Regions from separate parts of the uncultured Pseudomonas sp. genome, predicted to be linked through region 3. Evidence: predicted binding sites of a transcription regulator. Region 3 holds the regulator's gene; each other region holds the start of a gene.
What was found. The regulator FliA, encoded in region 3, starts transcription of late flagellar genes. The targets are predictions, from matches to a motif close to CTAAAGTTTNNNNNNNNNNNGCCGNTAA.
Positions count from the first base shown of each region.

Region 1 (2,267 bases), 2.3 Mb from region 3:
CGACATTCCGCAGGCCTGCAGCGCCAGGTTGGCGCAGGCGGTGAGTTGCAGCACGTTGGCAAACGCACTGGGTTGCGCCAGCAACTGCGCACATTGCTGGCGCCACGCGCTCACCACTGCGGTTTTGGGCGGTTCAACCAAGGCGTGCAGGTGGCGCGTTTGCCACGGCCAGATCAACGCTTCAGCCGGGTGCCAGAGTTCTGTGCTGGGGAGGTTTCGGGCGCTGGTGACTGCGTTTTGGTGCAGCGACTGCTGCACGGTTGCCAGCGGCAGTTGCAAGAATAAACCGGTCAGGCGCTGCCAGCGCAGGCTGTGTGGGCTGTTCCAAGCGTAGTGTGCGGAAATCGCCAAGCCGTTGGCCAGCAGAATGCTGTTGGCCGGCTGGGTCAGCCAGCGGCGCAAGTTGCTGTCAGCGTCCAGGCACTGCTGCTGGTGCAGGGGATGTTGATTGTCGCGGGCAATATGCAGGGCTTTGACCAGTAAGCGCCGGTCGTTGACCAGTAGGCGGTAGCCCAGGGTGATCCACTCCGGCAAGTTCCACTGCTCACTCAGTGCCAGGCATAGCGTCAACAAAGGCACGCCGAGTAGTTCATCTTCGACCTTGGCCGCCGCTTCGCCTTTGACCAGTACCCGCTGCTGCCAGGCCTCGAACAGCTCGGGGTGGGCGGCCAATAACGTCCAGATGGGTGCGAGAAATAGCTGGCTGCCCCAGTGTACTTCTTGCCATAGGCGCGCCAGGCGACCGGCGAACAGGCCGTTGGCCTGCTGGCTGGCATGCTGGCTGATCAGTAGGATCTGCCCAAGGGCTTTGGGTAACTCCTGCTCGGGCAGGGCTGGCAGGCGGTTGAGCAACTCTTCAGTGCGTTTGATGCCGAGGCGGTTGATGGCGGCTTCGAGGCTGTCGGTCTGCTCACTGAGTCCGCTGCTCTTGCGGTTAGCCGTGCGCATTACGCTGAGGGCCAGTGCCGGGCAGCCTTGCATTAACTCCGCCAGTTCGCGCATTGAGCGATTGCTGTCCGCCAGCGCTCGGCGCAGCCTCTGCAGGCTGTCGATGGATGCAGGCAATAGCTGGTTGTCCAGCTGTTTCAGCCAGTCTGTCAGGGTGCGCGGATAGTGAATAGGCTTTGGCATGAGGGTTGAGACAAGCTGGCTTTTGACCTTAACTGGCTATAGTCTCGCGCAAATCTTCCGATAAATAGAAGGGTTGTTTTACAAAGCCCCTTTCTACTCTCTCTGGCAAGTCTCTTTTATATGGCAAAAATCATCGGCATCATTGTTGTATTCGCTAGCGTGTTAGGCGGGTTTATTCTCTCTGGCGGTAAGTTTATGGCGTTGGTTCATCCCTTTGAGGTGATGATCATTGGCGGCGCTGCGTTGGGGGCTTTTCTGCAGGCCAACCCTGGCAGCATGTTTATGCAGGTGTTCAAGAAGTCGCTGAGTATGTTCAGCTCACGCTTCACCCATACTTACTACCTCGATGTACTCAAACTGATTTACGAGATTCTCAACAAGAGTCGCCGCGAAGGCATGATGGCCATCGAGGCCGATGTTGAAGACCCTGCCGCCAGCCCGATATTCAGCAAATACCCCGGCATCCTCAAAGATCAGCGGATGACCGCCTTTATTTGCGATTACCTGCGCATCATGTCGTCCGGCAACATGGCCCCACATGAGCTTGAAGGGCTGTTCGACATGGAAATCGCCAGTCTCAAGGAAGAACTCGATCACCCGGCGCATGCCGTGGCGAAGATTGCCGACGGCATGCCTGCCATGGGCATCGTGGCGGCGGTGCTGGGCATCGTGATTACCATGTCGATCCTTGCTGATGCAGATAATGCGCAGATCGGTGAGAAAGTCGGCACCGCGTTGGTGGGTACCTTCCTCGGGATTTTGGCGTCTTATGGCTTCTTCGGTCCGCTGGCCGGCTCACTGGAGCACGACGCCAAGGAAGAGCTGAACGTGTATGAGGCGATCAAGGCCGGCCTGGTGGCCTCAGCCTCAGGCATGCCGCCCTCGCTGGCGGTCGAGTTCTCGCGCAAAGTGCTCTTCCCCGCGCACCGCCCGAGCTTTACCGAGCTTGAGCAAGCCATGCGTGGGAGCTAAAGCGCAGCATGGAGAATAACCAGCCGATTATCGTCAAGCGGGTCAAGAAGGTTGCTGGTGGCCATCACGGTGGTGCCTGGAAAATCGCCTTTGCTGACTTTGCCGTCGCGATGATGGCGTTCTTTATGGTGATGTGGCTGATGTCATCGGCTACGCCCGAGCAG
Region 1 covers NZ_OX044366.1:1,813,473-1,815,739, forward strand. Annotated here, with positions in the region: gene Q0V31_RS08480 (HDOD domain-containing protein) at 1-1,131, opposite strand, end outside; gene motA (flagellar motor stator protein MotA) at 1,252-2,103, shown strand; gene motB (flagellar motor protein MotB) at 2,112-2,267, shown strand, end outside.
Region 1: motA (flagellar motor stator protein MotA) is a predicted target of FliA. The motif match lies at 1,168-1,195, and genes of this name have one in related genera.

Region 2 (2,267 bases), 3.0 Mb from region 3:
CCTTCGCTGCCGTCGACATCGCTGCGCAATTGACCGACCGCCACCGACAGTTCAGCTAGGCGCTCGTGGTTGTGCCGGGTGCCACTGCCGATCTGCCCGACCTGGCTCTCAACCTCTTCGGCTAGGCTGGCGATGCCCTGCAATTGCTCGCCGGTTTGTTCGACCTGTGTTGCCGCCAGGGTCAGCTGCTCAGCTTGTTGCTGCATATGGCTGACCACCGCCGCACTTTGCTGGCGGATGTCGCTGATCATTTGCGTGACTTCCTCGGTGGCGCTGCTGGTGCGTCCGGCCAGGTTACGCACCTCGTCGGCGACCACGGCAAAACCACGGCCCATTTCGCCGGCACGGGCGGCCTCGATGGCGGCATTCAGCGCCAGCAGGTTGGTCTGGTTGGCTATTGATTGGATCACCTGGGTAACTTTTCCGATCTGTTCGGTGCGGTTGCTGAGGCCATCAATCAGTTCACGGCTGGTGCTGGTCTGCGCGCTGAGTTGCTGCATGGTGGTGATGGTTTCACGCAGTTGCTGTTGCCCGCTGTTGCTGCTCTGTCGCGCGCCCTGCGCTGCCAGCAGGGTCTGTTCGGCGCGCTGGGCGTTGTCGTGTTCAGTGTGGGTGATGGCGTCGGCGGCTTGGTTGATCTGTTCGGTGGCGCTCAGTTGCGACTGCAGTTTGCCGGCCAATTGCTGCGCAGCATGGGCCACCTCAGCGGCCGCCAGGGCGTTATGACAGGTCTGCCGTGACAGATTTTGACTGAGGCGGTTGAACGACTCGTCGTGGCTACTGGGGTGCGCGGGCTGCTCTTCATCCTGGCGCTGCCAGGGACCCAGCCAGGGCCACAGGGCCAACAGCAGAAAGGACGGAATGCTGATAAACCAAGGCAGTTGCATCTGCTGGTAGGCCGCCATCAACCCGGCCAAACCGATTGCGTGCAGCAGACAGGCCTTGGGGTAGGTAATAAAAGCAGAGCGCATGACAAACCTCATTATTTTTATTATGAGCCCAGCGGCAGAGGGTCGCTGTGGCGCGCCATTAAGCCCTGCGTAGGCCATGCTGGCGGACGCCTGAGTGCGTGCAGTTGGATAGGCTTGGCTAGGCAATCGGCTGTTGTCGGCGAATCTGTAGACCATGGCGGCTGATACACCCAGTGAGTAACCGTTAACGGGCGCCTGATTCGAGCAGCCCCGGGCGTATTCAGCTATGGCACTTTGGTCGCAGGCGGGTTAATTCCTTAGCCCTGCTTCTGGCCATGAGTTCGGTTAACGCCGCTAAAAACGATGGCGCTGGATAAAGCCCTTATCCAGCCAGTCCTTCCAGCGGCCGTAGCATTGGCCGCCGGCGCTGTAGCCGTGCCAATCCAGCAGCGCGCCACCATCGCCGGTGGCCAACAACGCCAGGCTCTGCCGTTGCGGGCGGTAGCGCTTGAGCGGCAGACCGCGCAGCGCGGCATTCAGATTGGCGGCGAGCACCGGGCCTTGGCGCACCGCGTAGACCCCGCTTTTGCGCGCTCCGGGCAGGCTGGCGCAGTCGCCCACGGCGAAAATGGTCGGATGGGTGTAGCTCTGTAGCGTTGGTGCAATCAACACAAAGCCGCGCTCATCGCAGCCCAGGCCGCTGTGTGCTGGCCAGGCAAACGCCTCGGCCCCGCTGGCCAGTAACAGCCGTTGACCGCGCCAGACCGGCGCATTACCGCTGAGCAGGCGGTCGTTGTCGATGCGGCTGATCGGGCAGTCTTCGCGGACTTCCACGGCGTGTTGGCGCAGATGGCCCAGCGCCCGCAGGCGTACCCCAGGCGACAAACCATCGAGCAGGTGGCCGGCGCAGAACAGCGACAACTGCGGCACCTTGTCGGCCAACGCCAGCGCCAACTCGACCCCCGCCGCACCGCCTCCGAGAATCGCCATGGGCTGGGGGGTGGCCTGCCATTGCTGCCAGCCGCGGATAAACCGATCGAAGGGTTTTACTGCCAGCAGCTGCATGGCCTCGCCTTGTTGCGGTGGTGCGCTGACTTGCGCGCCGACATTCAGCGATAGCCAGCTCGCATCTAAGGTGCGGCCATCAGCCAGCTGCACCTGCTGCTGGGCGGCGGAGAGGCTTTCTAGCGGGCTGATGAGCAGCTCGACCTTGGCCGCGCGACACAGCGTCTGCAGTTCCACCTGACAGTCTGCGGCGCTGTGCCGGCCGGCCAGCAGCCCCGGCAACATGCCGGAATACCAGGCCACCGGGCCAGGGCTTATCAGGCCAATACGCCCCGGTGGCCGCTCGACCAA
Region 2 covers NZ_OX044366.1:1,179,241-1,181,507, reverse strand. Annotated here, with positions in the region: gene Q0V31_RS05715 (methyl-accepting chemotaxis protein) at 1-971, opposite strand, end outside; gene Q0V31_RS05710 (FAD-dependent oxidoreductase) at 1,266-2,267, opposite strand, start outside.
Region 2: Q0V31_RS05715 (methyl-accepting chemotaxis protein) is a predicted target of FliA. The motif match lies at 1,095-1,122, and genes of this name have one in related genera.

Region 3 (2,267 bases):
AACGTCTCGGTAAACCTTGCATTGGCCTTGGCCGAGCTGGGACGCCGGGTCATGTTGATGGACGCCGACCTGGGATTGGCCAACGTCGACGTGTTGTTGGGGCTTAGTGCCAAACGCACTCTGGAAGACGTTATCAGTGGCGAATGCGAGCTGCGCGATGTGCTGCTGCAGGGCCCTGGCGGTATTCGCATCGTACCCGCCGCATCAGGCATTCAGAGCATGGTGCAGCTGTCGCCCATGCAACATGCCGGGTTGATCCAGGCATTCAGTGATATCAGCGATAACCTCGATGTGCTGATTGTCGACACCGCCGCAGGTATTGGTGATGGCGTGGTCAGCTTCGTCCGTGCCGCGCAGGAAGTACTGGTGGTGGTGTGCGACGAGCCGACCTCGATCACCGATGCTTATGCGTTGATCAAATTGCTCAACCGCGATCACGGCATGAATCGTTTTCGGGTCTTGGCCAACATGGCCCATACCCCGCAGGAGGGTCGTAACCTCTTTGCTAAGTTGACCAAAGTCACTGATCGTTTTCTCGACGTTGCCCTGCAGTATGTCGGTGCCGTGCCGTACGACGAATCAGTGCGCAAGGCCGTGCAGAAGCAACGCGCGGTCTACGAAGCCTTCCCTCGTTCGAAGTGCGCACTGGCGTTCAAGGCGATAGCCCAGAAAGTCGACGCCTGGCCGTTACCGGCCAACCCGCGTGGCCATTTGGAGTTTTTCGTTGAGCGTCTGGTGCAGCAACCGATTGCAGACCCGGCCATATGACAGCAGCCTCTGGACTTCGTATGTATAGCAAAGCGCAGGCGCAGGATTCCCAGCACCAGCTGATCGAGCGCTATGCGCCTCTGGTCAAACGCATTGCCTATCACCTGTTGGCGCGCTTACCGGCCAGTGTGCAGGTTGACGATTTGATTCAGGCCGGAATGATCGGCTTGCTCGAAGCGTCAAAAAAATACGATTCCAGTAAAGGTGCCAGCTTCGAGACATTCGTCGGTATCCGCATTCGCGGTTCCATGCTCGATGAGGTGCGCAAAGGCGACTGGGCACCGCGTTCGGTGCATCGCAATAGCCGCATGGTCAGTGATGCAATTCGAAAAGTTGAGGCCAGAACCGGCCGAGACGCTAAAGATCAAGAGGTTGCGGCCGAACTCCAATTGAGTCTCGAAGATTACTACGGCATTCTTGGCGACACTTTAGGCAGCCGCCTGTTTAGCTTCGACGACCTGTTACAGGACGGCGAGCATGGCGAGCTGGGTGAAGACGCTGGCAGCCACCACCTCGAACCTTCTCGTGATCTGGAAGATGAACGCTTTCAGGCGGCCTTGGCGGATGCCATCGGCAACCTGCCGGAGCGCGAGCGCTTGGTGTTAGCACTGTATTACGATGAAGAATTGAACCTTAAAGAGATCGGCGCAGTGTTGGGGGTGAGCGAATCACGCGTAAGCCAACTGCACAGTCAGTGTGCCGCTCGTCTGCGCGCCCGCCTGGGTGAGTGGCGCGCACGCTGAGTTGCTTCGCTAACGCTGCTGGTTTCACGATTAAAGGCGCATGCAGGTTGCTGGGTGCGCTGGGACTGTACGGAGGTCGACTTGGACAAGAACATGAAAATCCTCATCGTTGATGACTTTTCAACGATGCGACGGATCATCAAGAACCTCCTGCGTGACTTGGGGTTCACCAACACCGCAGAGGCCGATGATGGCACTACGGCGTTGCCAATGCTGCAAAGCGGTAGCTTCGACTTTCTGGTGACGGACTGGAACATGCCAGGCATGACCGGTATCGATTTGCTGCGCGCCGTGCGTGCAGATGAGCGCCTGAAAAGCCTACCGGTACTGATGGTTACTGCTGAAGCCAAGCGCGATCAGATCATCGAAGCCGCTCAGGCTGGGGTTAACGGTTATGTGGTCAAACCGTTCACGGCCCAGGTACTGAAAGAAAAGATTGAGAAGATATTCGAGCGGGTCAACGGCTGATGTCTGCCATGAGGTTCTATGGAACGTAAAGATTCCGTTCAGGGTGAGCTTGAGACGTCCCTGAAGCACAACGCTCGCCAACTGGTTGACAGCCTCGAGCAAGGCAACTTTGGTGAAGCGGTGCAGCTCATACATGAGCTGAACAAGGCGCGAGACCGTGGTCTGTATCACGAGGTTGGCAAGCTAACCCGTGAGCTGCATAACGCCATCGTCAACTTTCAGCTTGACCCCCGTGTGCCGCATGCCACTGAAGTGTCGCAAATCACCGATGCCACCGAACGTCTGAAT
Region 3 covers NZ_OX044366.1:4,142,851-4,145,117, reverse strand. Annotated here, with positions in the region: gene fleN (flagellar synthesis regulator FleN) at 1-768, shown strand, start outside; gene fliA (RNA polymerase sigma factor FliA) at 765-1,511, shown strand; gene Q0V31_RS19290 (chemotaxis response regulator CheY) at 1,605-1,979, shown strand; gene Q0V31_RS19285 (protein phosphatase CheZ) at 1,998-2,267, shown strand, end outside.